Regions from separate parts of the Cupriavidus sp. MPR-AND1C genome, predicted to be linked through region 2. Evidence: predicted binding sites of a transcription regulator. Region 2 holds the regulator's gene; each other region holds the start of a gene.

Region 1 (7,461 bases), on a different contig from region 2:
CATGACCGGCATGGCGTGCCTGTTGTTGGAAACCATGCGCGCCCAGGTGACGCAGGCCGAGATCATCGCGGCGCTGGCGCTCGAAGGGCTGAACGCCTCGGCCGATGCCTTCATGACCCACGGCCACGACATCGCCAAGCCGCATCCGGGCCAGGTGCAATCGGCGGCCAACCTGCGCGCGCTGCTGGCGGGTTCCACGCGCCTCTCAGGGCATGGCCAGCTGGCGGGCGAAATGAAGACCCGCGCCGGCGACGAGAAGAACACCGGCACCGGCGTGTTTATCCAAAAGGCCTACACGCTGCGCTGCATTCCGCAGGTGCTGGGCGCGGTGCGCGACACGCTGGGGCACTGCGCCACCGTGGTCGAGCGCGAGCTGAATTCGTCCAACGACAATCCGCTGTTCTTCGACGACGGCGAGCTGTTCCACGGCGGCAATTTCCATGGCCAGCAAGTCGCGTTTGCCATGGACTTCCTCGCCATCGCGGCCACGCAGCTCGGCGTGGTGTCGGAGCGTCGCCTCAACCGCCTGCTCAGCCCGCACCTGAATAACGGCTTGCCGGCTTTCCTGGCGGCCGCCAACGAGGGGCTGAGCTGCGGGTTTGCCGGTGCGCAGTATCCGGCCACCGCGCTGATCGCCGAGAACCGCACCATCTGCAGCCCGGCCAGCATCCAGAGCGTGCCGTCCAACGGCGACAACCAGGACGTGGTGAGCATGGGCCTGATCGGCGCGCGCAATGCACGCCGCATCATCGACAACAACCAGTACATCCTCGCCGTGGAGCTGCTCGCAGCCTGCCAGGCTGCCGAGCTGGCCGGCGCGGTGGAAAGCCTGTCGCCGGCGGGCCGCGCGGTCTTTGCCTTTGTGCGCGAACGCGTGCCGTTCCTGGCGATGGATCGCTACATGACCGACGATATCGAAGCCATTGCCGCGCAACTGCGCGCCGGCGCGCTGGTGGGGGTGGTGCGCGCGGCTGGCGCGGCGGTCAACTGACACGCGGGCTCATTTCCACATATCGCGCATGCGCCCGGCCAGGTCCAGCCTGGGCAGCGGCGCCTTGGCCGGCGCGTCCGCCACCGGCGGGGGCGGCGGCCAGGACCGGCTGTGGAACAGCGGCATCACGCGGTTGGGCAGAAAGCGCGTGCGCGAGGCGTAGACGTGGCGATCGCCATAGGCGGTCTGCTGGTGCACATAGAACCGCTGTGGCACCACGATGTCGAGGTGGTCGCGGGCGCGGGTCATGGCGACGTATAGCAGCCGGCGCTCTTCCTCGATTTCCTCGGTGGTGCCGGTGGCCAGGTCCGAAGGCATGCAGCCGTCGACGGCATTGAGCACATAGACGGCCTTCCATTCCTGGCCCTTGGCCGAGTGGATGGTGGACAGGATCAGGTAGTCCTCATCGCGCAGCGGCACGCCGGATTCGTCGCTCGATGCGTCCGGCGGGTCCAGCGTGAGTTCCGTCAGGAAGCGCTCGCGCGACGCGTAGGTGGCGGCGATACGCTCCAGCTGCTGCAGGTCGGCGGCGCGCGCGGGCGCGTCGTCGTGCAGGCGCTCGAGGTGCGGCTGGTACCACGCCACCACCTGCTCGAAGGCGGATGGCCACGGCGCGGCCGGGGCCATCAGGCTGCGTGCCAGCGCCAGCAGGTCGGGCCAGGCCTCGGCGGCGGCTGGCGGCGCCTCAAAGGACTCCAGGGCAAACAGCGGCTCGGTGGCGATTTCCACCGCATCGAGCACGCGAGCGGCAGTCTTGGGTCCCACGCCCGGCAATAGCTGCAGGCTGCGGAAGCCTGCCATGCGGTCGCGCGGATTTTCCAGCCAGCGCACCACCGCCAGCACATCCTTCACGTGCGTGGATTCCAGGAACTTCAAGCCGCCGAACTTCACGAACGGGATATTGCGCCGGACCAGCTCGATCTCCAGTTGCGCGCTGTGGTCGGCGGCGCGGAACAGCACCGCCTGCGACAGCAGCGCCAGTCCGGCCTCGCGCCGCGAGAGGATCTGCTCGACCACATAGCGGGCCTGGTCCGCCTCGTCGTTGACCACCACGATCTCCGGCTTCTCGGCCGAGCCGCGCTCCGACCACAGGTCCTTGGTATAGCGCTCGGCCGCCAGCCCGATCACCGCGTTGGCGGCGGCCAGGATGGGTTGGGTGGAGCGGTAGTTGCGCGACAGCGTGACCATGTCCGCGGCCGGCGTGAACTGGGTGGGGAAATCGAGGATATTGCGCACCGTGGCGCCACGGAAGGCGTAGATCGACTGGGCATCGTCGCCCACCACCGTCAGGCCGCGCCCGTCGGGCTTGAGCGCGAGCAGGATGGCAGCCTGCAGCGCATTGGTGTCCTGGTATTCGTCCACCAGCACGTGGTCGAAGCGCGCGCCCATGTCCTGCGCCAGCGCGGGCTCGGCCAGTGCCTGCGCCCAGTAGAGCAGCAGGTCGTCGTAGTCGAGCACCTGCTGCTTTTGCTTGGCTTGCACATAGCCGGCAAATAGTCCGCGCAGCGCATCCGTCCACATGGCATAGCGCGGGAACCAGTGCTTGAGCACGTCTTCGAGCGGCGCCTGCGTGTTGACCACGCGCGAGTAGATCGACAGGCAGGTTTCCTTGCGCGGGAACCGCGAAGCCTGGGCCGACAGGCCCAGGTCGTGCCGCACCACGTTCATCAGGTCGGCGGCGTCGCCGCGATCGCAGATGGTGAAGCTGGGCGACAGGCCAAGCGTTTCCGCGTACTCGCGCAGCAGGCGCGCGCCGATGGCGTGGAAGGTGCCGGACCATGTGAGAGCCGCGCGTCCCGCCCCGCAGGCTTGCATGCCCAGCGCCTGGTCGACGATGCGCTCGACCCGCCGCCCCATCTCCGACGCCGCGCGGCGCGAGAACGTCAGCAGCAGGATGCGGCGCGGGTCTGCGCCGCCCAGCACCAGATGGGCAACGCGGTGCGCCAGCGTGTTGGTCTTGCCCGAGCCGGCACCGGCGATGATCAGCAGCGGCGCGGCGGGCTCGTGCGTCACGGCCGCGCGTTGCTCCGGGTTCAGGGTGGACAGGTAGGCCGGCGTATCGGGGGCGGCGGCATCCACGGTATCGGGTTGCTTGACGGCGGGTGCATCGCAAAGCACGGCGCTGGGATCGGGATCGAGTAACACGGAGCGGGGGCCTTAGGGGATGCCGCGCGCAAGTGCGCTGGCCAGCATGGGCGGAGAAAGCTGCTGGCAACTGTATATCCATACAGCCGGGCTGCGCAAGCCGGGCGTTGCGCGACGGCGCCCGGCAATAAAAAAAGGTGCCATGGAAGGCACCTTTCCGGACGGAGGCGGCGGGCCAGGCAGTGGCTCAGGCCGCCTTGGCGAGCGCGCCGTCGAGCAGCTTGTGCAGTGCGTCCCACTCGGGCTCGCCCACATAGCGCTTGAGGATGCGGCCGTCCTTGTCGATCACGAAGGTGGTCGGGGTCAGCTGCACTTCGCCGAATGCCTTGGCGGCCGCGCCGTCGGAATCCATCGCCACCTTGAACGGCAGCTTGCGCGTTTGCGCATAATTCATCACGTACATGGGCGGGTCGTAGCTCATTGCCACGGCGACGAACTCCAGGCCCTTGCCCTTGAACTTGTCATAGGTGCGGACCATGTCCGGCATTTCCTTGACGCAGGTGACGCAGCTGGTGGCCCAGAAGTTGACCAGGTAGACCTTGCCCTTGAGATCGGCGGTGCTGACTTTTTCTCCCGACAGCAGCGTGAACGTGGCGGGCGGCGCCGCATTGGCGGGGGCGATGGCGCGATAGCCGAACCAGCCCAGCACGGCAACCAGCAGCACGGCGGCGATCACAGGCCACAGCTTGCGCGAGGCGGTGCTTGCCGGGGTGGGTGCGGTGGGGGAAGCGGAGGTCGTCATGATGCTCGCCGACAGGTCAGACAAGCCACTATTCTACTGCCGCTGCCGGGACGCTGCCGGCTGCATTCACCGAGCCGCCGCGGATGCGACGATTGGCCGCAGCTGCGTGCGCCTTCGTGCGCCTCAATGCGTCTTGCTTGCCAAGGCAGAGCGGGCCTGGTCCAGCGCCTGCTCAAGGTAGGCGCCATAGAAATCGGGCTGCATGCCGCGCAGCGGCGTGGCCAGGGAGCGGCCGCGCGCGTCGAGGAAGAGCACCGTGGGCGCTACCGCCACATTGCGGCTGCGGGCCCATTCCCGTGCGGTGGTCATGCTGCCATCGGCGTTGCGCAGCGGCGTGTCGGCGGTCATGTCCAGCTCGCGCGCCTCGATTTCGCCCGCCGCGGCTTGCGGGCCGAGATAGTTGCGGCGCACCGTTTCACAGTACACGCAGCCGGGCAATGTCACCAGCACCACCAGGGGCTCGCCCCGGCTGGCCGCAGCGGCGGCCTGGATGGCGAGATCGTTGACGGGGGGCAGGTGGGGCGTGGCGGCCAGGGCGCTCGTGCTTGCCGCGACCAGCAAAGCGCCGAGCATCGCCGCGCCGGTACGGCGTGCGGTGCCAAAGACACTCCGGGGGGATGGCCGCATTGGCTGGATCGATGGCTGGATCGATGGCTGGGTGTGCATTGGCGGGCAATGTAGATGAGCGCTGGCACGCGGGTTCTACGATAATAGCGGCTTATTTCCGCATTCGCCGCCCTGATGCCCCACGCCTGGTTTCCACGGTTCTTCCGCTTGCCGCAGTCCCTGCTTGCCAACGCCATCGTCCTGGGCGCGCTCGGCGCCGGGCTGATCGCCTGTTCGCCCCGCTATGACTGGCGCACCATCCAGTCCAACGAAGGCGCCTACGCGGCGCTCTATCCCGGCAAGCCTTCCGGTGCCGCGCGCGAGGTGGCGATTGCCGGGCGCAAGCTGCCCATGACGATGGACGCGGCCCGGGTCGACGAGACCTTGTTCGCCGTGGGCGTGGTGACCTTGCCCGCCGATGACGCCAAGTTGCGCAAGGCGGCGCTGGATTCCATGCAAAAGGGCTTGCTCGACAACCTCGGGCCGCATCCCGCCGAAGCGGTCAGGACCCGCAAGGTAACCGTGATGTCGGCCGCATCGCCGGCCGTGGCGCTCGAGGGCGTGGAGGTGCAGGTGGCAGCGGTATCGCCGCAGGACCAGTCGCCACGCAGGCTGACGGCGCGGCTGGTAGCGTCGGGCGTGCACGTCTACCAAGCGGTCGTGCTGGAGGCGGGAGAGGCCGCGCGCGACCAGCGCCAGGCGGAACAGATAGACCAGTTCCTGACGGGTTTCCATCCGTTCTGACCTGGGCGCCCCAGGCTTCCAGGCAGATTCAAGACAGTTGATTTTCAAGGAGTAACGCAATGCGTTGGGATGTTTGGCTGGCCTATTTCGCGGCCTGTTGGGTGATTGCTGTGTCGCCGGGTTCCGGCGCGGTGCTGTCGATGAGCCATGGCCTGTCTTACGGCCTGCGCAAGACCACCACCACGATCTTTGGCTTGCAGACCGGGCTGGTCATCATCCTGCTGGTGGCTGGCGGCGGCCTGGGCGCGTTGCTGGTGGCCTCCGAGCATGCCTTTGCCGTGGTCAAGACGATTGGCGCGCTCTACCTGATCTATATCGGCGTGCAGCAATGGCGCGCGCGGGTGGACGGCGGCGCTCTGGACGATGCCGCGCGGGGCACGGAAGCGCCGCGCGTGGCCGCGCTGAGTCCGCGCCGGCGTTTTGCCACGGGCTTGCTGACCAATGTGACCAACCCCAAGGGCATCATCTTCATGGTGGCGGTGTTGCCGCAGTTCATCGATCCGGCCCATGCGTTGGGACCCCAGCTTGCCATCCTGGCCGCGACGATGTGCGGCGTGGACCTGGTGGTGATGCACGGCTACGCGCTGCTGGCCTCGCGCATGCGCGGCTTGTTCCGCAATGCGCGCGCGGTGCGCTGGCAGAACCGGATCTTCGGCAGCGTGCTGGTGGCCGTGGGCGCGGCGTTGTTCTTCGTCAGGCGCCATCCGGCTTGAGGACCCGGGGCCGGCGTCGCGCCGGCCCGATCCATCCATATGTCTATCTATCGCTGGCTTCCCACGAGTGCGTTTGCTTCAATAAGGTAAGACGAAGACGACCCAAGCGGAGGCAAGCAATGCGAAGCTCTTCCCCCCAGCAGGCTTCATTGCAAGCGCGGCCCGCCCACACGGTGCCGCCGGCCGAAGATCCGCTGCCGCCGGGCGTGCCGCCCGACCTCCCTCCGATCGAGGAGCCCCCGCCGCCGTCGGAGCCCCCTGTGGCCGTGCCGCCGCGCCGGGCCTGAATGGCTACGGTGTCCGCAACGCGCGCCGGTACTGGATAGCCTCGCCCACATGGCTCGGCTGCAATGGCTCGGCGCCTGCCAGGTCGGCAATGGTGCGGGCGATCTTCAATACGCGGAAATAGGCGCGCGCCGACCAGGCTAGTTTGGCCATGGTGCCGCGCAGCAATGCCTGCGCCTCGGGCGCGAGCGGGCAGTGCTCGTCGATCTCGCGACCGGACAGGGCGGCATTGGGCTTGCCTTGCCGGGCCTGCTGCACGGCCCGGGCGGCCAGCACGCGCTGGCGCACGTCTGCACTGGGCTCTCCGGGCGGGCCGTCGAGCATTTCCTGATGATCCTGCGCCGGCACTTCCACTTGCAGGTCGATCCGGTCGAGCAAAGGTCCCGACAGCCTGGACTGGTAGCGCAGCACCTGGTCAGGCGTGCATCGGCAAGGACGGGACGGGTGCCCCTGATAGCCGCAAGGACAGGGGTTCATCGCGGCGATGAACTGGAAGCGCGCCGGGAAGTCGGCTTGCCGCATGGCGCGCGAGATGGTGACGCGGCCGGATTCCAGCGGTTCGCGCAGCACTTCCAGCACCTTGCGGTCAAATTCAGGCAACTCATCCAGGAACAACACCCCTTGGTGGGCCAGCGAGATCTCGCCCGGCCGGGGATTGCTGCCGCCGCCCACCAGCGCCGCCGCCGACGCGGTGTGGTGCGGCGAGCGGTAGGGCCGCTCACGCCAGCGGGCGGGATGGAAGCCGGCGGCGGTCAGGCTCTGCACCGCGGCGGATTCCAGCGCTTCGTCCAGCGTCATGGGCGGCAGCAGGCCGGCGAAGCGCTGGGCCAGCATGGACTTGCCGGTGCCGGGCGGACCGACGAGCAGTGCCGAATGCTGGCCCGCCGCCGCGATCTCCATGGCGCGGCGCGCTTGCGCCTGGCCCCGCACGTCACGCATGTCCGGGCCGGCCGGGTCGCCTCCGGCGATCTCCACCAGCGGCTGCGCGCGTGCCAGGCGGTCCGCGGGCAGGGGGCCAAGGTGAGCACAGACTTCCAGCAGGGAGCGCGCCGCATATACCGTGACGCCGTCGATCAGGGCCGCCTCGGGCGCGTTTTCCGCCGCCACCACGAAGCTGCGCGCCGGGCCTTCGCCAGCGGCTTGCCGTGCCGCGTTGTCGCGCCCCAGGCCCATGGCCATGGCCAGTGCCCCGCGCACGGGGCGCAATTCGCCGGACAGCGACAGCTCGCCGGCGA
Region 2 (7,461 bases):
TAGGTAATCGCCAGGCTCTCCCTTGAAACCCCCCAGTACGAAAGTACTGGGGGGTTTTGCTTTTGCACGATCGAAATGCTGGATGTCTTCGGCTTCCCTCTTGCCGATTAGTTGGTTGTTCACTTTCGCCCATGCGACGATTCATCGTGATGGCGTCCACCGTCGAGTTTAGCGCGATGGCCCGGGAAGGCGGTTGGTTCCAGATCCGCTAAGCTGCCGACATCTACACCCGCCAACTCGTGGCCAGGAGGCAACCATGGATCGTCGCGACTTTCTTGCCCTTGGTAGCGTGCTGCTGCTTGCCGTCCGCGCCGGCGCAGAAGAGCTGATCGGGGAGAGCCTGAACGGCGTGGCTGCTATCGGTGTCCGGCGAGGCGCGCGAGCGCCTGCTGCGCGTCGCCGGTGCGGCTATGGCAGATGGGCAACTGAGTGCGGGTGACGTGCGCTACGGCTGGCTGGATGCTAAGGCCTTCGTGCCGGCACGCGACTTCAAGGGCATCATGCCCGAATGACAGGGAATTGGCGGTCCACGCAATCTTCTCGATGTGGCGAGTCTCGATGCCTTGCGTGGTGATCGAGCTGGCTGTTAGGGGGCGGGGGTGGGGATGAGGGTGCCGAGTATTCCCACCGTGGGAATATGGCGGGATATGGCGGGAATAGAACATCGCTTTGGGACGCGCAAACAAAAACAGCGCCTTAGCTAAGGCGCTGTTTTGTAAAGAGAATTCTGGGGTGGCTGATGGGACTCGAACCCACGACGACAGGAATCACAATCCTGGACTCTACCAACTGAGCTACAGCCACCGTCGATGTCGTTTTGCTTGGTGCCGAACGACGAAGAACAAGATCATACAATGCCAAGAGACGGATGGCTAGTACTCGGCACAAATTTTTTTGGTGCCTTCCATTAACCAGCCAGCTTGGACGATTCCTCCAACTCGAGCATTCGGCAGATAGCGGCCATGCTGCCAACCATGGTGCGTCGTTGTGCGCCCTGGTAGATGCGCACGCCTTTGGATTGGCGGAAGGGCACGGGCTTGACGGGGCGGCGGGCGGAGAGGCGGTTGGCTGGCAGCATGGCTACACCTGGTGACTTGCAACAACAGTTAGCGGTACCCGCTATGCGGGTGCGTTGGCACAATCGGGTGTCGGCTTGTTCGGGGTTCGCCCGCCTCAGCCGCACTCGTCAGAACGCGCTGGGTCGGATGAGGCCGACAGCGATGCCTTCTAGTGAGAACTCTTCGCGGCCGGCTTGCACGATGATGCTGGGGAAGTCGGGGTTCTCGGCTATCAGCTCGATGATGTCGCCGCGGCGGTTGAGGCGTTTGACGGTGACGTCGTCGCCCAGGCGCGCTACAACGATCTTGCCGTTGGCGGCTTCGCTGGCGCGCTTGACGGCGAGCAGGTCGCCATCGAGGATGCCGGCGTCGCGCATGCTGAGACCACGCACCCGGAGGAGGTAATCGGGCTGCACGTCGAACACCGAGGCGTCGACCTGGTATTGACGGTCGATGTGTTCGGCGGCGAGTATCGGGCTGCCGGCTGCGACGCGCCCGACCAGTGGCAGGGTTAGCTGCATGACGCCGGCCATAGGCAGGGAGAACTGGTCGGGCAGCTCCGAGTCGCTGCGGGAGACCTTGAGGCGGATGCCGCGGGAGGCGCCGGGGGTGAGCTCGATCACGCCTTTGCGGGCCAGGGCACGTAGGTGTTCCTCGGCTGCATTGGGTGAGGAGAAGCCGAACTTGGCGGCGATCTCGGCGCGCGTGGGCGGGAAGCCCGTGTGCTGGAGGCTGCTGCGGATCAAGTCGAAAATCTGCTGCTGTCGCGGTGTCAGGGTCGCCATGGTCGCCGGTGTTTGTGAGCACTGTATGTTTAAACAGTATGCTGTGATTTTATACAGTATCGAGTGAAGTGCAAGCGGAATTTTTGGGAGTTTGCGCATTGACAGGTGCGTCCCACGGGTCTTGGCGCGTGCCGTGACGGGCGTGCGGAGGGTTACAATCCGCGGCACCCGAAGCGTCTTGCGCTGCTTGCTGTTCAACTTTTCTGGCTCCCGGCCACTTTCCCGCCATGTCTCTCCTGCCTCGTGTCGTCGTGCTCGCTACTGGCGGCACCATTGCCGGTTCTTCTTCCAATCCAGCTAGCAGTGCGAAATACCAGGCGGCGACGGTGCCGGTGACGGCGCTGCTTGACGCGGTGCCGGCGCTGGGCGCGGTGGCGCGGATCGAAGCTGAGCAGCTCGCACAGGTAGATAGCAAGGACATGTCGTTCGCGCTCTGGTCAAGGCTGGTGGAGCGCGTGGCGTTCTGGTCCGCGCAGCCCGATGTGTCGGGCATTGTCATTACGCACGGCACCGATACCCTGGAAGAAACGGCCATGCTGCTGCACCTGGCTTGCGTGGGTACGGTGCCAGTTGTGCTGACGGCTGCGATGCGGCCGTCGACCTCGTTGTCGGCGGATGGCCCGTTGAACCTGCTGGATGCGGTGCGCGTGGCGGCGGATGCTGGCGCGACGGCGAAGGGCGTGCTGCTGGTGATCAATCAGGAGATCCACGCAGGGCGCGATGTGATGAAGGCGCACACATCGGCGGTGAATGCGTTTGTGTCTCCGGTATCCGGGCCGATTGGTTTTGTTCAGGACAACCTCGTGCGCTTTGTGCGCACCCCCAGCCGCTTGCCGGCCAAGGCCTGGCCGGTTCCTGGCGCATGGCCGCAGGTCGAGATCGTGGCTAGCTATGCGGAGCCGGGCCGGATCGTGGTGGATGCCTTGGCGCAGGCGGGCGTGTCGGGCTTGGTCGTGGCGGCGGCTGGCAACGGGTCGGTCCACCAGTCGCTGGTGGAGGCGCTGACTGATGCTGCTGGCGCGGGCGTGGCAGTGGTGCGCAGTTCGCGCACAGGAGCGGGGCATGTGGCGATTCCTGCGCCTCCCCGGCCTGCGGCGGGCGTTTTTGTTTCGGCCGGCGACCTCAATCCTTATAAGGCGCGCGTGCTCCTGGCGCTGGCTCTGGCTGCTGAGCCAGGGCTGGCAAAGGACCCGGCGGCGCTGCAGGCACTATTCACCGAAAACTGAGGCGTCTTGCTCCCGATAGCAAAAGCACGCTATACTTTAAGGCTATTCAACCTTGCTGCACCGGACATGGCGCTCGGGCAGCTTATCCAAAAGGAGCGTCAATGCGTCATTACGAAATCGTATTTATCGTCCATCCGGACCAGAGCGAACAAGTCCCGGCCATGATCGAGCGTTACAAGACGCTGGTCACGTCCCAGGAAGGCCAGATCCACCGCGTGGAAGACTGGGGTCGCCGTCAGATGGCCTACATGATCCAGAAGCTGGCCAAGGCTCACTACGTTTGCCTGAACATCGAATGCGGCAAGGAAACCCTGGCTGAACTCGAACACGCGTTCAAGTTCAACGATGCAGTGCTGCGCCACCTCATCGTTCAGACCAAGAAGGCTGAAACCGCACCGTCCCCGATGATGAAGGAAGTGCAGCGCGAAGAAGCTCGCAAGGCCGCGCAACAGACCAGCGAAGTCCAGGCCGCCTAAGTGCGGACTGTTGTGGTTGCCGCCGGCGTTGATCGCCGCAGCGGCAAGTGCGGGCATCGGTGCGGGAGAGTGCGTTGAACCAGTTAAGGCTCTGCGCAACGCTCGCGGAACGCGATGCCTTGCGTTACACCCCGGCCGGGGTCCCCGTGGTCAACTGCATCTTGCAGTACGCGGGCGAGACGGTCGAGGCGCAAACGCCCAGGCAGGTGGAGTTCGCCATCGCCGCCATGGGAATCGGTCAGATCGGCCAGCGGCTTGAGCGTACCCCGCTCGGCGCGATGCTCGACTGCGAAGGATTCCTGGCCCGCAGGCACCGCAACAGCAAGGCTCTCGTCTTTCACATCACTGGATGTAAAGCATTCGAAAAGGATTGAATCATGGCATTCGTCAAACGTGACAACAAGAACAAGAAGCGCTTCCAACAGCAAAACCCGCTGTTCAAGCGCAAGCGCTTCTGCCGCTTCACCGTGGCTGGCGTGGAACAGATCGACTACAAGGATCTGGACACCCTGAAGGATTTCATCGGCGACAACGGCAAGATCACGCCGGCCCGCCTGACCGGCACCAAGGCGCACTATCAGCGTCAGCTCGACACGGCCATCAAGCGCGCGCGTTTCCTCGCGCTGATGCCCTACACCGACCTGCACAAGAACTGATCGGCCCTAGGTCCGTTAAGGAGAAAACACGATGCAAATTATTCTGCTTGAAAAAGTCATCAACCTGGGCAACCTGGGTGACATCGTTCGCGTGAAGGACGGCTACGCCCGTAACTTCCTGATCCCGAACAAGAAGGCCCGCCGCGCTACCCAGACCGCTATCAGCGAGTTCGAAGTCAAGCGCGCCGAACTGGAAAAGGCAGCCGCTGAAAAGCTGGCAGCTTCGCAAGCCGAAGGCGAAAAGCTGAACGGCCTGACCGTGCAAATCACCCAGAAGTCGGGTGTGGACGGCCGCCTGTTCGGTTCGGTGACCAACGCCGACATCGCTGAAGCCCTGGCTGGCCAAGGCTTCAAGGTCGAGAAGGCGCAAGTGCGCCTGCCGAATGGTCCGCTGAAGGTTGTTGGCGACCACCCGGTCAGCGTCTCGCTGCACACCGACGTGCTGGTCGACGTGACGGTTTCCGTCCTGGGCGAACACGTCTAAGCTTCGGTGTTGCTGCCGGTTCCTGCTTGTCCTTCGGGCAGGTGGGAGCCGGATGCCAGCGCCACTTGCTTGACCAAACAAAAAGGCAGGAGCGCGATGCTCCTGCCTTTTTGTTTGGCCGCACCCCTTGCTTGCCCGATTGCCCGATTGCCCGATCGCTACAAGGCGGGGCCGGTTGTCCCGCCGTCACACGGCAGGATGCCCCAACGGCTGGCTGCGAATTCTCCGCCGGCGCGCTGGCGCCGACCGTTATAATCCCCCCCTATGAACGCGCCTGTCGCAGACCCCCAACTAGACAATCTCAAGGTACCGCCGCATTCCATCGAGGCCGAGCAATCGGTGCTGGGTGGCCTGCTGCTGGACAATGCCGCCTGGGACCGTATCGCCGACTTCCTGAACGAAGCCGATTTCTATCGCTTCGATCACCGGATGATCTTCCAGAGCATCTCCCGGTTGATCGCCGCGACCAAGCCCGCCGACGTCATCACCGTCTACGAGTCGCTGCAAGGCGCTGGCAAGGCGGAAGAGGTGGGCGGCCTGGCCTATTTGAATTCCCTGGCGCAGAACACGCCCAGCGCGGCCAATATCCGCCGCTATGCGGAGATCGTGCGCGAGCGCTCGGTGCTGCGCAAGCTGGTGACCGTGGCCGACGATATCGCTACCGCGGCCTTCGCCCCCAAAGGGCGCGAGGTGCGGGAGTTGCTCGACGAGGCGGAATCCAAGGTGTTCGCCATCGCCGAGGAGGGCTCGCGCGGGCAGAAGGGGTTCCAGGAAATCCAGCCGCTGCTGACCCAGGTGGTCGAGCGCATCGACGAGCTGTACCACCGGGACTCGAGCACCGACGTCACTGGCGTGCCTACCGGTTTTATCGACCTGGACCGCATGACCAGTGGCATGCAAGCGGGCGACCTGATCATCGTGGCGGGGCGCCCCTCCATGGGTAAGACCGCTTTCTCGCTGAATATCGGCGAGCACGTGGCGGTGGAGCAGGGCCTGCCGGTGGCCGTGTTCTCGATGGAAATGGCGGGTACGCAGCTGGCCATGCGTATGCTGGGCTCGGTCGGCCGGCTTGATCAGCACCGCTTGCGTACCGGCCGCCTGCTTGACGAAGACTGGCCGCGGCTCACGCATGCCATCCAGCGCATGAACGATGCGCAATTGTTCATCGACGAAACACCGGCACTGAGCTCGATGGAGCTGCGCGCCCGTTCGCGGCGGCTGGCACGACAATGCGGCCAGCTCGGACTGATCGTCATCGATTACCTGCAGCTGATGTCGGGCTCGGGCGGCGGGGAAAACCGCGCCACCGAAATCTCGGAAATCTCGCGCTCGCTCAAGGGCCTGGCCAAGGAACTCAACTGCCCGGTGATCGCACTGTCGCAGCTGAATCGAAGCCTGGAACAGCGCCCGAACAAGCGCCCGGTGATGTCCGACCTGCGTGAATCCGGCGCTATCGAGCAGGATGCCGACGTGATCCTGTTTATTTACCGCGACGAGGTCTACAACCCCGATTCGCAGGACAAGGGTACGTCCGAGATTATCATCGGCAAGCAGCGTAATGGCCCAATTGGCACCGTGCGGCTGACGTTCCTGGGGCAGTTCACCAAGTTCGACAACTTCAGCGGCGGCCCCGCCTTCTTCGACAACGACAACTGAAGCCAGTCGTGGCGCGGCTTGCCGGGCATCGTGGCTCGGTGGCCACAGTCGATCGTGCCTGCCGCGTGTCAAAGTCCCCCGGCATCGCGGCACAAACCTGTAAAATATTGCGTTTTGATGACAGCCGCCCTCGGGCGGCTGTCGTTTAATGCGTATCCGCCTGATTCAGTAACTACCCGCGGCGCCCCCGCGCTTCGACAAGGAACATTCCATGTTCGGCCGATTCATGCCCACTGAGGGCAAGTTCTTCGAATACTTCAACCAGCATGCTGATTGCGCGGTGACAGCCGCCCGCGAGCTGGAAGTGCTGGTCAACGACCTGCCCAATGCCGAGGCCCACGCCCGCCGCGTGCAGGCCACGGAAAAGAAAGCCGATCGCATCACGCATGACACGATCGACCTGCTGCACAAGACCTTCATCACGCCGCTGGACCGCGATGAGATCCACAAGCTCATCACCACGATGGACGACATCCTCGACCTGATGGAAGACGTGGCGGAGACCATTTCGCTGTACGACGTGACCAGCCTGACCGATGAGGCACGCAAGCTGGCCTCCATCTGCGTGCAGTGTTGCGACCAGGTCAAGATCGCGGTAGGCCTGCTCGAGGACATGAGCAATGCCGGCGCCATCCTGAAGACGGCGCAGCAGATCGACCAGCTCGAGTCCGAGGCTGATCGCGTGATGCGCGCCGCCATGTCCAAGCTGTTCCGCGACGAAACGGACGTCAAGCGCCTGATCAAGCTGAAGGCGATCTACGAGCAGCTCGAAACCATTACCGACAAGTGCGAGGACGTCGCCAACATTCTCGAAGGCATCGTCCTGGAAAACGCCTGAGGCACAAATCGGCATGCAAACAATACAAATGAGCCTGTGGGTCATTGGCCTGCTGGTGGCTCTCGCCCTGCTGTTCGATTTCATGAACGGCTTTCACGATGCCGCCAACTCGATTGCCACGGTGGTGTCGACGGGCGTGCTCAAGCCGCACCACGCGGTGGCCATGGCGGCCATGTGCAATGTGGTGGCGATTTTCATCTTCCACCTGAAGGTGGCGGCAACCGTCGGGACTGGCACGATCGATGTCAATATCGTCGATCACTACGTGATCTTCGGTGCCCT
Region 3 (7,461 bases), on a different contig from region 2:
TGCGTTCATGTCTAGCTTGCGCTTCGGTAGAGGCCCGCATATCCAGGTCAAATGACAATTGACGTTAGCCCGAGGGTGTTGATTGTGCGGATTGTGCGCAGGTGCTGCAACGTTATGCACGGCTGTGCCAATACTATCAGACGGATCGGCTCAAAGCGGGGCCGGCTAAGCGTTGTCGGCGAAAGGCAACTCTGCCTGTACCGGCAGCGCAGCCGGCGCCACTTCTCCCGCGGGCGTCAGCGCGCTGACCCTCACGCCCAGCAAGCGGATCTTCCGGTCCAGCGCAACGCGTTTGACGCATTCGGTGGCGGCGCGCCGCAGCTGTGCGGCGTCCGCCGTCGGGGCCGGCATGCTGAGGTCGCGGGTGACGGTGTGAAAGTCGTCGTAGCGCAGCTTGACGCCGATGGTGCGGCCCACGTAGCCCTTGCGGCGGAGGTCTTCCGCCAGGCGCTGGCACAGGCCGGTAAAGACTTCGGAGAGCGTCTGGCGGTCTTGCTTGGGGTGCAGGTCGCGCTCGAAGGTGGTTTCCCGGCTCATGGACTTGGGCTCGGAGCTGGTGACCACCGGGCGTTCGTCATGGCCTTGCGCGATCTCGGCCAGCCAGGCGGCGTAGCTGCGGCCGAAATGGGTCTGCAGCATGCCCAGGTCCGCGCTGGCGAGGTCGCCGACCGTGGCGATGCCCAGCGCCGCGAGCTTCTCGGTGGCCTTCGGGCCGATCCCGTTGACCTTGCGCACGGGCAGCGGCCAGATGCGCAGTGGCACGTCGCTGGCTGCCAGCAGGGTGAGCCCGTCGGGTTTGTCGAGTTCGGAGCCGATCTTGGCGAGGAGCTTGTTGGGGGCGATGCAGATCGAGCAGCTCAGTCCCGTGGCTTCGCGCACCGCTTGCTTGATGCGGGTACCGATATCGTCGGGCTCGCCCGGCACCTCGCTCAGGTCGATGTAGATCTCGTCGATGCCGCGGTCTTCGATGTCGCTGGTGAAGGTGGCGACGGCAGCCTTGAACAGGCGGGAGTAGTGCCGGTACGAGTCGAAATCCGTGGGCAGCAGGATGGCGTCCGGGGCGAGTTGCGCGGCCTTCATCATGCCCATGGCGGAGAACACGCCCAGCGCGCGGGCTTCGTAGGTGGATGTGGTGACCACACCGCGCCCGGCGTAGTCGCGCAGACGGGCAAAGCGCCGGCTGCCGTCGGGAAGTATCTCGGGGACCGCATTGCGTCCACCACCGATCACCACGGGCTTGCCGCGCAACTCAGGGTATCGCAACAGCTCGACGGACGCGTAGAACGCGTCCATATCCAGGTGGGCGATGCGGCGGGGTGCAGATGACATGGGGCGTCGGCGGGTGACTGTATGCATATACAGTATATCGAATTCTGCCGACAATACCGCTGTGCCCCGGTCGCGCTACCAGCGATGCACGTAGGTGGCCGTCATGACGATGCCCGCCGGCGCGAAAAAAAAGCCCGCGAACTGCGCGGGCCTTTGAAAGCGCAGCCGGTGTAAGCGGATCCGGCCGGCCCGCGATTGTCGCAATGGACGCCGGAATCTCTTTCCCCTCTGGCGATGGGATCAGCGCAGCAGGAAGGCGATATCGTCGACGCTGATCTGCGCCGGCGCGACGCCGCGGCGCTGCTGGAACAGGATGTGCTGGAGGACCTGGCGGCGCTGCCTGGCGAAGACGGCCAGGTCGATGGGAATGCCCGCCCGGGCGTAATGCTCGACCAGCAGCTTGTAGGCACGGTGGCGCATCTGCAGGGCTTCGCCTTCGGCGCGCAGCCGGCCGGTATCTTCCGGCGGTGTCACTTCAATCTGGCGTAACGCCTCCATGGCGGCGGCGTGCATGTCGCGATAGCGGTCCAGTTCGGTCTGGGTGGCGTGCAAACGCTCGCGCAGCGCGCGGATCTTGCGCTGCAGCTTCAATGTCATGCCGACGCCGTGCTCGATGAGGGCGACGGTTTCCAGCGCGTGGCTGGCTGCGGCGATCGTGTTTTTCCAGATGCCCCTGTCCGTCACCTCGACGTCCGGCGCCCAACCGTTGCTGGCTCCGCGCAAGCTTTTCATAAGACCCCTTGACCCTTGTGTTGATGTCCGGCGGACAGCTTTATGGTTGCCGTCCTGTCCCGGACCGCGGCGATCGTGCCACCGCGGTTGTGATGGGAATCGTACGGTCTGGCCGCGCGCGGGCGAAGTAGAAGATGCTTAGATCTGGTTTTCCCGACACCTATGTCGCGTCATGTCTGTGCGGCTCGACACCAGGTTACCGGTAAGCGAAATGGCGATGAGAAGCGGTCTTCTCCAGACTTGCTGGTGGGATGGTTGCCCAATTCGGCGCAAATCCGGCAGTCCCGCCTTCTATGCCGTACAGAGGGGGCCGAATCGGACTAGGATACAGAAATGGCACTTAATTTTCCCAATCCCAGCCGGAGTTACGACCCATCCAGGCATTGCGTATGCTTTTGGGGCTACGACAGTTCGCGTGAGATCTCCTTCGAGGTCGACCGCGCGGTACTCTCCAACCTCAGCCCCGAACTGCGCCCGGACGAGCCTGCCGTGCTGGAGGCATTCGACCGCCACCGCGACCACATCCTGGAACTCGCCCGCGGGCTCTATTCCCGCAGCCGGCAGAACAGGTACACCATCTCCTGACAGCGGCGCTAAAAGCGGCCAGCACTGCCGCGACACCAGCGGCATGCTGGAGGATGGCCGGCGCATGGCCAAATAGCTTCTTTCTCGCCAGCGGCCCGGCCGGCGCGAGGATCAGCTTTCCTGCGCTTCCAGCGTGAAGCCGGCGCCGTCGTCCTGGCGCAGCATCGTCACCAGGGCGGGCATGGCTGCCTCCAGGGTTTCCTTCAGGCGCCACGGCGGGTTGACGATGAACATGCCGCTGCCGTGCAGGCCCAGCCCGCCGGCGACGGGGTGCTTGACGCGCAGGGTGACGTGCAGCCAGCTCTTGAGCGGCAGTTTTTTCAGCTGCACCGGCAACTGCACGGATTCGCGGCGCTGCACTTCGGGATACCAGATCGCGTACATGCCGGTGGCAAAGCGCTGCAGGCAATCCTGCAGGCTGCGCACTACGCGGCCGTAGTCCTGCTTGTCCTCGTATGAAGGGTCGATCAGCACCAGTGCGCGGCGCGGCGGCGGGGGCAGGATGGCGTTGATGCCAGTAAAGCCGTCGCCGTCGTACAGCATGACGCGGCGGCCGGCGCCACGGAAGTTGTCGCGCAGCACCTGGATTTCGGTGCTGTGCATCTCGAACAGGCGCAGGCGGTCCGCGTCGCGCAGCATCTGCCAGGCGAGCCACGGCGAGCCGGGGTAGTGCTTCAGGTTGCCGTCCGGGTTCAGCGTGCGAACCTGCTCCAGGTAGTCCTCGACCAGCGTCGGCATGGGCCGCTTGGCGGCGGCGGCCTGCCACAGCCGGGCAATGCCGGTCTCGAACTCGCCTTTTTTCTGCGCGTAGGCGTGATCGAGCGCGTACAGCCCGGCGCCAGCGTGCGTGTCGATGTACCAGAAGGGCTTGTCTTTCTGGCTCAACTGCTCCAGCAACTGGACCACGATGGCGTGTTTGAGAACATCGGCGTGGTTGCCGGCGTGGAAGGCGTGACGGTAGCTGAGCATGGCGAGGCGGGAAAAGGTCGTGCGGGGCGTGCGGGTGCCGGCCTGGAGGGGCCGGCGGCACAGGGCGCTATGCTACCATCGCCGGGCTTTGGGGCGGCCCTGCGGCATGCCGCAGGGCGCGCCTGGCGGGCGATTGCCGGCTTCTTCGCCAGCCTCCGCTTCCAATGCACTTCCAATGCGCTTCGCGTCTGACGCTCCTGCGCATTTCCCATTCTCCCGACCTCAGCCGCTTTGTCGCCTTGTCCATGTCCCGCAGCCTAGATCTCGCCGAGCCCGCTTTTTCCGCTTCAGGCTTGCCCTACTCGCCGCGCTACGACGAGGCCTATCACGGCAACGAAGATAGCCTGGAGCGGGCCCGTCATATCTTCCTTGCCGGCAACGGCTTACCGCAGGCCTGGGGCGGGCGCGACCAGTTCGTGATTGTGGAGGCCGGCTTCGGGTTGGGGCTGAACTTCCTGGCAACCTGGCAGGCATGGCGAGACGATCCCAAGCGTTGCCGGCGGCTCCACTTTGTGTCGATCGAGAAGCATCCGTTGACGAGCGAGGGGCTTGCCGCGATGCATGCCTGCATTGGCGCGCCGGCGGCGCTGGCGCCGCTGGCCGCCCAGCTCAGGGCCGCATGGCCGCTGGCGCTGCCTGGCCTGCACCGGCTGGAATTCGAGGGCGGGGCGGTCGTGCTGACGCTGGCATTTGGCGATATCGACGCCGTGCTGCCGCGGCTGGTGCTGGGCGCGGATGCGTTTTACCTGGACGGTTTTTCGCCCGCGCGCAACCCCGAAATGTGGCAGCCGCCATTGATGAAGCGGCTGGCCCGGCTGGCCCGCCCGGAAGCCACGCTCGCCACCCACGTGGCGGACATTGCCTTCCAGCGGGGTTTGCAAGCCGCCGGCTTCGCGCTCAGCTCCGCACCGGGATATGGCTCAGAGCCACCGATGACCGTGGCGCGCTTTCCTGCCATGCGCGGCACGCGGCGCCAGCCGCCGCCATCCGCCGCCGCGTGGCCCGAGCGGCACGCGATCGTTATCGGCGCGGGCCTGGCCGGCTGCGCGGTCACGGAGCGGCTGGCCGCGCGTGGCTGGCGCGTGACCTTGTTCGATGCCCATGACGGCCCGGCGCAGCTGACCTCGGCCCACCGTGCCGCCGCCATGCATCCGCACTTGTCCTCGGATGACAGCATCCTGTCGCGCCTGTCGCGCGCCGGCAACCTGCAGGCCCTGCGGACTTGGGCGGGGCTGGCGGCGGCGGGGCATGCGCCCGGCTGGCAGGGCTGCGGCGTGCTGCAGACCGGTGCGGGCGTGGAGGACGCGGATATCCAGCAGGCGGCGCTTGCCGCCCTGGGTTTTCCGCAGGCGTTCGCGCGGTGGATGAGCGCCGAGGAGGCAGCCAGCCGGCATGGCGCGCCGGTGCCCCATGGCGGGCTGTGGTTCGGGCAGGGCGGCTGGGCGCCGCCGCCCGAGATCTGCCGCGCGCAGCTGGCGCGGGCCGGGGCGGCGGTAACGGCGCGCTATGGCAGCCGCGTTGCGCGGCTGGCGCGCGTGGCGGATGGCTGGCAGGCGCTGGATGAGGTGGGCATGGTCATGGCCGCGGCGCCGGTGGTGGTCGTGGCCAACGCGTACGAAGCGCTGCGCTTGCTCGCGCTGCGCCATATGACGATCGACCGGGTGCGCGGCCAGCTCACCACGCTGGCGCCGGCAGAGCTGGCGCGCCTTGGCAAATGGCCCGATTGCGTGGTCACCGGCACCGGCTACCTGCTGCCGCGCGCGGCAGACGGCACCGCGCGCATCGGTTCCAGCTACGAGCCGGATGCACAGGAATCCGGCGCGCTGGATGCGCGCCCCGCGGTGCACGCCGAGAACCTGGCCCGGCTCGCCGCGTTGCTGCCGGCGCTTGCCGGCACGGCCGCCAGCCTGGACCCGGCAATGCTCAGCGGGTATGTGGGCGTGCGCAGCGTCTCGCACAACCGCCTGCCGCTGATCGGCCGCGTGGCCGACGAGGCCCAGGCGGCGCGGGACGCCGCGGCGCTCAGCGGGGCGCGCCTAAGGGATATCCCTCGGCTGCCGGGGCTTTACGCGGCACTTGCATATGGCTCGCGCGGCCTCACATGGGCCGCATTGGGGGCGGAATTGCTGGCCAGCCAGATCGAAGGGGAGCCATTGCCGCTCGAGCTCGAACTGGCCGAGGCCATCGATCCGGCGCGCCTGCTGGTGCGCGCCTTGCGCCAGGGGACCGTGGCAGGCGGCGATGTGCCCGCCGAGCCGGTTCCCGGGTAAAAACTGCCGGAACCGAATGAAAACCGTGCGATAATGCCCGTTTTCCGTTTGCGTGGGCCTGCGCCCGGATGCTCTGGAAACGCCGATTTTTGCGCGTGTCCTGCGTGCCGGGTACGGGTTTGCGTGCCGGGTATCGGCATTTGCCGTCGCTTTGCCTGTGTCTTCTCGGGCACGCGAGCGGGGTGCGCTTACGAACACAACAACACTCTGGATTGGATCAACGACCATGTCGAATGTCATTGAAAACCTTGGCAAACTGGACCGCAAGGTGACCCTGGCCATTCCCAAGGCCGAAGTCGAAAAGGAAAAGCTGGAACGTCTGGTTCGCCTGTCGAAGACGGTGAAGATGTCCGGTTTCCGTCCCGGCAAGGTACCGATGAAGATGGTCGAGAAGCAATACGGCCAGCAAGTCGAGTTCGAAGTGCGCTTCGACAAGGCTGCCCGCAAGTTCTTCGACATCACCAAAGAACAAGACGTCAAGGTTGCCGGCCAGCCGAAGTTCGAAGTCAAGACCGACGGCGTGGGCGAAGACGAAGTGGCCTTCGACGCGACCTTCGAGGTCTATCCGGAAGTCAAGCTGGGTGACCTGGCTGGCGCCGAAGTGACCCGCACCAAGACCGAAATTACCGATGCCGAAGTCGACAAGACCATCGACATCCTGCGCAAGCAGCGCGTGCACTACCACACCCGTGGCGAAGCCGGCGAGCACGGCGACGGCGGTGCGGAAGTGGCCGCCCAGAACGGCGACCGCGTGACCCTGGACTTCGTGGGCAAGATCGACGGCGTGGAATTCCCCGGTGGCAAGGCTGACGACTTCGCCTTCGTGCTGGGCGAAGGCCGCATGCTGCCCGAGTTCGAGCAAGCTGCGCTGGGCCTGAAGGTTGGCGAAAGCAAGACCTTCCCGCTGGCGTTCCCCGAGGACTATCACGGCAAGGACGTGGCCGGCAAGACTGCCGAGTTCACCGTCACGCTCAAGAAGATCGAGTGGGCGCACCTGCCGGAAGTGAGCGACGAGTTCGCCAAGTCGCTGGGCATCGCCGACGGCAGCGTCGAGAAGATGCGCGCCGACATCCGCGAAAACCTGGAGCGCGAAGTCAAGCGCCGCACGCACGCCATGCTGAAGGACCAGGTCATGGACGCGCTGTTGAAGGCGAGCGAGCTGGAAGTGCCGAAGGCCCTGATCGAGCAAGACCAGGAGCGCCTGGTGGAAATGGCGCGTCGCGACCTGGAGCAACGCGGCATGCCGAACGCCAAGGACATGCCCATCCCGGCCGAAATGTTCACGCAGCAAGCCGAGCGCCGCGTCAAGCTCGGCCTGATCCTGGCCGAGATCGTCAAGGCGCACGGCCTGGACGCCAAGGCAGACCAGATCAAGGCCGAGATCGAAGACTTCGCCAAGAGCTACGAAGACCCGAAGGAAGTCATGCGCTGGTACTACGGTGACCAACAGCGCCTGGCCGAGATGGAGGCCTACGTGCTCGAAAACAACGTGGTAAATTTCGTGTGCGACAAGGCCAAGGTCACCGACAAGACGGTGTCCTTCGAGGAACTGACTGCCGAAGGCAACAACCAGCCT
Region 4 (7,461 bases), on a different contig from region 2:
TGCCGGCTTCACCGACCGCGCCGCGGACACCGCGACTCGCAATAGACCCAGCCGTCTTCCAACTCATTGATGCGCAAGCGGAACAGGTAATTGATTGCGTTACGCCCGACCGTGAATTTGCGAGACTGGCTATCGCCGCGAAACTGGGCACGCACCGTATATGTGGCTGGCGGCAGCTGCATATAGAGCAAGGGCCCGGCGATGACAACGCGCAGACGCCGCTCGCCACGGGTATCCTCGATTGTCACCACGACGTCGGACAGGGCCGCGCCGCCCTTCGCATCGTAGAATCCGAGCCGTACGTTGAAGCGGCCCGCGATGGACCGCATGGCTTTTACCTCGTCCTCCCCGATGCCGCCTGAGACATAAGAGATCCCGTTGATCTGCTGTACCTGGGGGAGAAGGATGTCGGCATCTGGCTGCGCGCCGTGGACGGGCAACGCCGTAATGACGAGCCCGACCAACGCCGCCGCCGCGACGAAGCCAAGGATATGCTTGCCAGCCATGATGGAATCGGTTCGTGGTTATTCGCTAGCACCGACAGGGCGCCGGCATCTCCGCTCCAGTATTATCCGTGGCACGGCGCGCGGCTTGATCCAGCGCAATGCCGCGCGAAACGGGCCCGGCCTCATCGTGGCGTTCATCAAGCAATTGCTGGCGCGGAGCCCGATTGCGTTGTGCATGTTCCGCTGCAGCTACCGCCCCGGCGAGGCTGGCAACACGATCCGCCATCGATCTCACCTGGCGGATCACCTGCACCAATTCGCTGTGTTCGGCTTTGAGTTTCGTGGCTTCTGCCAGGCTCAGCAGCGAGCGCTGCTTGACATTAGCGGTACACGCCCGGGGGCCGGGGCCAGCGGTAAATACGCCCGAAGCGCAAGCGGGCGAGCGCGTCATCCGGCTGAGGCTTGCCGCGACCATGGGCGGCGGCAGGCCAGCATGCACTCGATAGCGCGGGCCGACGGCTCGGCGCTGAGCACGCATTGGGGGAGCCTCGAATGGAGGGGACTTCCGTTCGATGACCTCAGGTACCACCCTGGCTGTTGCGCGTCAACATCACATCCAGTACCTGGAGACGAACCGTTCTTTCGCGTCGGACGTTGATTTGGCTCAAAGGGACTAGGCCCACTGTGCGCATACTGTTTTATGCGCCTGTCGGAGACGGCGCCGATTGCGAGTAGCCTTTTGAATCGGGGGGCCGCCGGCAGCAAGGGCAGGAAGCTAAACGCAGGCGAATTGCGCAACAGAAGCGGCCCTCGATCTCTCTCAAGACTGTCTTTGCGGTGCTACTCGCAAAGTGCCGAAATGCCGTGTCAAATTCACAAACATGAGGTCCGATATGATGAAAAACAAGTCGATTCGCTTTCTGCAAGCCAGCAGCGGCTTGGCCGCCAGCCTGATATGTGCGGCTTCCTTTGCGCAGGCGCCGGGTGCCCCTCCCGATCGCAGCAACGCGACGGTGCCTGCCGGCCGGACGCAGATCGAGGCCCCAAAGGATCCACTTGTCCAGCGCCGCGAGGCCAACAAGGAGGCTTCGGACGAATACAAGGCCACGAAGAAGGCAGCCAAGCGCGATTATGACAGGGACAAGAAGGCGGCCAGGAGTCACGAGAAGAAGCACCAAAAGGCCAACGACGCGGCCGCGAAGGCACAGATGCCGGGGGAGCCAAAGAAGGGTGAGCAGGCTAACTGACGCCAGCGGCGCGCCGGAGTCATTCGATCCCCAGTACCCGGCGTGCCAGTTTTGCTAACTTGACATAGCGGAATGCAACGATTCGCGCCACGCATCGAGTCCATAAAGAATGGTGGTGTCCAAAACCGAGTCAACAGCGCTCAACTGACCATAAGGAAATTGAGATCCGAGCGTGGACGACGTTTACGTCTACGTCTACGTCTATGGCATACGGGCGGCCCGAGACGGGTTGTCATCGACGTCTACACCGCTTCACCCTTGCGCGCATCCGTGGTACTGTATAAACATACAGTATCCGGAAACTTCCTGTCAGTCCCCTAGGGCTGAGCCGCACGCATCACATGACAGCCGAACTCTTCCCCATATCGCCCGACGCATCGGGCGATTCGCCTTTGGCGCAGCCGCCCGTGGCCGACCGGCAGGGGGCGCTGGACGCACTGGAGCAACGCTATCCCGGCCTGTGGCGGGCGGGGCAGCTTGGCCATCTGGGCCGGGCGGGCAGCGTGCCGGCCTTGCCGACCGGCCATGACGCGCTCTCGGCCGAGTTGCCGGGCGGTGGCTGGCCGGTGGGCGCGCTCACAGAGCTGCTGCTGGCCGACCCCGGCGTGGGCGAGTTGCGGCTGCTGCGCCCGGCCTTGCTGGCGCTGGCCGCGGCGCAGCGCCGGGTGGCGCTGATCGGGCCGCCGCACCTGCCCAATGCAACGTGCCTGGCCGAATGGGGTTTGCCGGCGCGCCTGTTGTACTGGGTGCGCCCGCCCGCTGGCGCGAGCCGGGCCGCGGCGCAGGCGGATGTGCTGTGGGCGGCGGAGCAGGTGCTGCGCAGCCAGGCCTTTGGCGGGGTGATGGTGTGGCTGCCCACGGCGCGTCCCGAGGCGCTGCGGCGCTTGCAGGTGCTGGCGCAGGCGGGAGACGCCGTGGTGTGGGCGTGCCGGCCGGCCAGCGTGCTGCGCGAGTCGTCGCCGGCGGTGCTGCGGCTGCTGTTGTCGCCGGCGCCGGGCAATGCCGTGTCGGTCGTGTTCCACAAGCGGCGCGGCCCGGTGCGCGATACGCCGCTGGTGCTGCCGCTGGGCGAGATGATGGCGGTGCCGGCCATGGCCACGCCGCAGGCCCCGTCGATGCCGGTCCCCCTGAATGCCCCGGTTTCCCAAGCCGTTGCGGGAGAGCAAGCCCATGTCGTACTGGATCGCGGTGCATCTGCCGCGCCTGTCGCTGGACGCGCTGCAGCCGAACTGGCCTGAGCCCGACGCGCATCGCGCCTGCGCCGGCCTGCTGCACCACAGCGTGCCGGTGGCGGTGATGGAGCGCGAGCGGGTGGTGCTGGCCAACGGCCCGGCGGTGGCGCTGGGGGTGCAGGCGGGGATGCGGCGAGGCGGCGTGCAGGCGTTGTCGGCGCAGGTGGTGCAACTGCAGCGCGAGCCGGCGGCCGAGGCGCAGGTGATGACGGCGCTGGCGCTGGCGTTGCTGCATTTCACGCCGCATGTCACGGTGCATCCGGATGCCGGGGTGGCTACCGTGATGATCGATGCCGGGGCCAGCCTGCGGTTGTTTGGCGGCCATCTTGCGTTGTGCCGGGCGGTGTATGCGCGGGTGCGGCGGCTGGGGGTGTTCCTGCAGCTGGGCTGCGGGCCGACGGCCTTCGGGGCGGCGTGGCTGGCGGCGCAGCCGCTGCGCAGGGATCGCCGGGGCGGGCTGGTGCGTCCGGCGCGGCGCGCGGTGGGGCTGCCGCGCATGGCGCGGCTGCTGGACCGGCTGCCGGTGGGCATGTTGCAAGGGCTGGCGGACGATGGCTGGCTCGATGGCATCGGCTGCCGGACCGTGGGCGAGGTGCGGGGCCTGCCACGTGCCGGCCTGCGGCGCCGGCTGGGGCCGGACCTGCTGGCGCGGCTGGACCAGGCCTATGGCGAGGTGCCGGTGCGTTTTACGTGGTTCAGCGCGCCCGCCACCTTCTCGCAGCGCATGGAGCTGCCAGGCCGGACCGAATCCGTGCAGGGCGTGATGGCGGGCGCGCAGCGTTTGCTGCTGGCGCTGGCCGGCTGGCTGGCCGTGCAGCAGGCGGGCGTGACGCATCTTGTGCTGCGGCTGGAGCATGAGCGCTACCGGCTGGGCGCCGAGACGCAGGCCACGCCGGTGACGATCAGCCTGGCGCAGCCCAGCCGCGATCCGGTGCATTTGTCCAGGCTGTTGCAGGAGCGGCTGGACAAGGTGCAGTTCCGCGTGCCGGCGGTGAGCCTGCTGCTGGTGGTGGAGTCGGTCCAGGCCTGCGTGCCGCAGAGCGATGCGCTGTTTCCCGAGCCGGGCGGCACGCCGGCGGAACTGGGCCGCGTGCTCGATACGCTGATGGCGCGCCTGGGCCGGGAGAACGTGCTGCAACCGCAGCCGCTGGCCGACCACCGGCCCGAGCGCGCCAACCGCTGGTGCCCGGTGGATGAGATGCCTGCGCGCGCGCCGCGCGAACCGCAGCGTGCCCCGGCGGGCATGCCGGAGCGTCCGCTGTGGCTGATGGCGCAGCCCGTGGCGCTGACTGTGCAGCGCCATCGGCCTTGCCACGGCGGGCCATTGACGTTGCTCTCGCGCCCGGAGCGCATCGAATCCGGCTGGTGGGACGGCGCGCTGGCCACGCGCGATTACTTCGTTGCGCAACGGGCGGACGGGCTGCGCTGCTGGGTCTATCGCCAGCGCCCCGGGCGTGAGGAAAGCGGCGAGTACCGCTGGTTCCTGCATGGCTTGTTTGCCTGAATCTTTGCCCGGATCTTTGCCCGAATCTTTGTCATGTCGAGCCAGCCAGCCAACCCTTCATTCTCTGCCTTGCCGCCGGCGCTTTCGGCGCTGCTGCCGGCGTTGCCCGACTATGTGGAGCTGCATTGCATCTCCAATTTCACCTTCCTGGACGGGGCATCGCATCCGGTCGAGCTGATCGAGCGCGCGTTTGCGCTCGGCTACCGCGGCCTGGCGCTGACCGACGAATGCTCGGTGGCAGGCACGGCCCGCGCGCACCATGCGCTGAAGGACCTGCGCGAACGCACCCGCGATGCGGCCGAGCGCAGCGCGGCGCGGTTGGCCGCCGGGCTGCGGGAGGATGAGGACGAGGCAGCGGAGGAGCCGGAGGAGGGCGACGACGAAGACGGCGAGCATCGAGGGGAGGGCGAATTCCCTGCCTTGCCGCACGCCACTGCCGCCGGGAGCGCCGATGACGCCTTGCAGGCCCGCCTGCGCCGCCATGACCGCCTGCTTGCCCTGGCCCGTGCCGCGCAGGATTTCCGCCTGCTGATCGGCAGCCGCTTTACGCTCACCGACCACGCGGGCCGGCCTGTGCTGCGGCTGGTGCTGCTGGCGCAAAATCGCGAAGGCTTTGGCAACCTGAGCGAGTTGATCACGCTGGGCCGCACGCGCGTGCAAAAGGGCGCCTACGCGCTGCATCCCGACGACATCGCCGCGCCGCAGCCGGACCAGGCCCACCTGCGCGGCATGCCCGATTGCCTGGCGCTGCTGCTGCCTTCGTATTGCCCGGACCCCGCCGAGCTGCTGCGGCAAGCCCAATGGATGCGGCAGACGTTTGGCGAGCGCGGCTGGATCGCGCTCGAGCAATTGCAGGGTTATGCCGATGCCGCGCACCGGCTGCGGCTGGAGCAAGCCGCGGCGCTGACCGGCGTGCCCCTGGCGGCATCCGGCGCGGTGACCATGCATGTGCGCTCGCGCAAGCCGCTGTCGGACGTGCTGAGCGCGATCCGCGTGGGCCAGCCCCTGGCCGAATGCGGCATGGCGCTGGCGCCCAATGCCGAGCAGCACCTGCGCATGCGCCAGCGCTTGTCGCGCCTGTACCCGCGCGAGGCGCTGGCGCAGACGCTGCGGGTGGCCGCCATGTGCGATTTCTCGCTGGCGTCGCTGCGCTACGAGTACCCGGAGGAACTGGTGCCCCCGGGCGAGACGCCATTCAGCTACCTGCGCCGCGAGACCATGAAAGGCGTGCTGCGGCGCTTCCCCAAAGGGCTCGAGCCCGCATGGCGCAAGCAACTGGCGGAGGAGCTCGCGCTGATCCGCGAGAAGCAGTACGAGCCGTTCTTCCTCACCGTGCACGACATCGTGCGCTTTGCCCGCGGCCGCGGCATCCTGTGCCAGGGCCGCGGCTCGGCAGCCAATTCGCTGGTCTGCTATTGCCTGTTCATCACCGAGGTCGATCCCGCGGATGCCAACCTGCTGTTCGGCCGTTTTCTCTCGCGCGAGCGCGACGAGCCGCCGGACATCGATGTGGACTTCGAGCACCAGCGGCGCGAAGAAGTCATCCAGTACATCTACGAGAAATACGGCCGCAACCGCGCCGCGCTGGCGGCGTCGCTGATCACCTATCGCTCGCGCAGCGCGCTGCGCGACGTGGGCCGGGCGCTGGGCATCGATGCCAGCGTGATCGAGCAGGTGGTCAAGGGGCAGGCATGGTGGGATGGCGGCAAGACCTTCCTGGAGCGCATTTCGCAGTACGGGCTGGACCCGGACGCGCCGGCGGTGCGGCAGTGGGCCAGCCTGACCACGCAACTGCGCGGCTTTCCGCGCCATTTGTCGCAGCACGTGGGCGGCTTTGTGATTGCGCGGCACAAGCTGTCGCGGCTGGTGCCGATAGAGAACGCGGCCATGGAAAACCGCAGCGTGATCCAGTGGGACAAGGACGACCTTGAGTCGCTGGGCCTCTTGAAGGTGGACGTGCTGGCGCTAGGCATGCTCTCGGCCATCCGCCGCGCGCTGACGATGATCCCCACGCGCTCGGGCGTGCCGTACCGGATGGAAGACGTGCCCAAGGACGATCCGCAAACCTACGACATGATCTGCGCCGCCGACACCATCGGCGTGTTCCAGGTGGAGTCGCGTGCGCAGCAGTCGATGCTGCCACGCCTCTTGCCACGCGAGTATTACGACCTGGTGGTGGAAGTGGCCATCGTGCGGCCCGGCCCGATCCAGGGCGGCATGGTGCATCCCTACCTGAAGCGGCGCGAGCAGGTGCGGCGCACCGGCAAGCCGCCGGCGTACCACAACGACGTCATCGAGAAGGTGCTGGGCCGCACGCTGGGCGTGCCGATCTTCCAGGAGCAGGTGATGCAACTGGCCATCGACGCCGCCGGTTTTACGCCGGGGCAGGCCGACCAGCTACGCCGCTCCATGGCGGCGTGGCGGCGCAAGGGCGACCTGAAACAGCACCAGGATGCGCTGGTCAAGGCGCTCACCCGCAACAAGTACCCGGAGGCTTTTGCGCTGGCCATCTGCAAGCAGATCGAGGGCTTTGGCGAATACGGCTTCCCGGAAAGCCATGCCGCCAGCTTCGCCAAGCTGGTCTATATCAGCGCGTGGATCAAGTGCCACCATCCGGCGGCCTTCCTGTGCGCGCTGCTCAACAGCCAGCCGATGGGGTTCTACTCGGCGTCGCAACTCGTGCAGGATGCGAGCCGGCACCACGTGCGCACGCATCCGGTCGATGTGACGGTGAGCGGCTGGGAAAGCGCGCTGGAGCATGCGGCCAGCGGTGCGTCAGCGCGCGCCCGCCAGCGCGCCCAGCCGGCGGTGCGGCTTGGCCTGAACTGCGTGAACGGCATGCGCGAGGCGGCGGCCGGGCGGATCGAACTGGCCCGCGCCGAGGCGCCGTTCGCCAGCGTGGAAGACCTGGTGCTGCGCGCGCGGCTGGACCGGCACGACATCGACGCGCTGGCCGCCGCAGATGCGTTGGCCAGCCTCGCCGGGCATCGCCGCCAGGCGCGCTGGCAGGCGCGCGCCGCGGCGCTGCAGGC

Evidence for each region. Region 2 encodes LexA, which represses DNA repair genes until DNA is damaged. Its sites were predicted from a motif close to ACTGTATNNNNATACAGT; they were not measured.
Region 1: AC1RWI_RS17340 (ATP-dependent helicase) is a predicted target of LexA. The motif match lies at 3,206-3,223, and genes of this name have one in related genera.
Region 3: dinB (DNA polymerase IV) is a predicted target of LexA. The motif match lies at 1,346-1,363, and genes of this name have one in related genera.
Region 4: imuA (translesion DNA synthesis-associated protein ImuA) is a predicted target of LexA. The motif match lies at 1,969-1,986, and genes of this name have one in related genera.

Annotation. Positions count from the first base shown of each region.
Region 1 is NZ_JBXASU010000029.1:39,918-47,378, forward strand. Features, by position in the region: gene cmdF (tyrosine 2,3-aminomutase) at 1-991, shown strand, start outside; gene AC1RWI_RS17340 (ATP-dependent helicase) at 1,001-3,070, opposite strand; gene AC1RWI_RS17345 (TlpA disulfide reductase family protein) at 3,324-3,878, opposite strand; gene AC1RWI_RS17350 (thioredoxin fold domain-containing protein) at 4,002-4,505, opposite strand; gene AC1RWI_RS17355 (hypothetical protein) at 4,620-5,228, shown strand; gene AC1RWI_RS17360 (LysE family transporter) at 5,288-5,941, shown strand; partial or broken gene AC1RWI_RS17365 (YifB family Mg chelatase-like AAA ATPase) at 6,233-7,461, opposite strand, start outside.
Region 2 is NZ_JBXASU010000021.1:13-7,473, forward strand. Features, by position in the region: gene AC1RWI_RS13985 (hypothetical protein) at 363-512, shown strand; tRNA gene AC1RWI_RS13990 (tRNA-His) at 729-804, opposite strand; gene AC1RWI_RS13995 (hypothetical protein) at 908-1,078, opposite strand; gene lexA (transcriptional repressor LexA) at 1,187-1,843, opposite strand; gene AC1RWI_RS14005 (asparaginase) at 2,071-3,069, shown strand; gene rpsF (30S ribosomal protein S6) at 3,171-3,545, shown strand; gene priB (primosomal replication protein N) at 3,620-3,919, shown strand; gene rpsR (30S ribosomal protein S18) at 3,923-4,201, shown strand; gene rplI (50S ribosomal protein L9) at 4,233-4,685, shown strand; gene AC1RWI_RS14030 (replicative DNA helicase) at 4,950-6,341, shown strand; gene AC1RWI_RS14035 (DUF47 domain-containing protein) at 6,553-7,179, shown strand; gene AC1RWI_RS14040 (inorganic phosphate transporter) at 7,193-7,461, shown strand, end outside.
Region 3 is NZ_JBXASU010000018.1:35,267-42,727, forward strand. Features, by position in the region: gene AC1RWI_RS12745 (sensor domain-containing diguanylate cyclase) at 1-58, opposite strand, end outside; gene dinB (DNA polymerase IV) at 166-1,329, opposite strand; gene AC1RWI_RS12755 (hypothetical protein) at 1,570-2,061, opposite strand; gene AC1RWI_RS12760 (DUF1488 family protein) at 2,395-2,646, shown strand; gene AC1RWI_RS12765 (23S rRNA (adenine(2030)-N(6))-methyltransferase RlmJ) at 2,758-3,615, opposite strand; gene mnmC (bifunctional tRNA (5-methylaminomethyl-2-thiouridine)(34)-methyltransferase MnmC2/FAD-dependent 5-carboxymethylaminomethyl-2-thiouridine(34) oxidoreductase MnmC1) at 3,861-5,885, shown strand; gene tig (trigger factor) at 6,112-7,461, shown strand, end outside.
Region 4 is NZ_JBXASU010000045.1:6,868-14,328, reverse strand. Features, by position in the region: gene AC1RWI_RS22580 (cation-translocating P-type ATPase) at 1-12, opposite strand, end outside; gene AC1RWI_RS22575 (hypothetical protein) at 9-506, opposite strand; gene AC1RWI_RS22570 (hypothetical protein) at 1,340-1,693, shown strand; gene imuA (translesion DNA synthesis-associated protein ImuA) at 2,035-2,931, shown strand; gene AC1RWI_RS22560 (Y-family DNA polymerase) at 2,864-4,429, shown strand; gene AC1RWI_RS22555 (error-prone DNA polymerase) at 4,463-7,461, shown strand, end outside.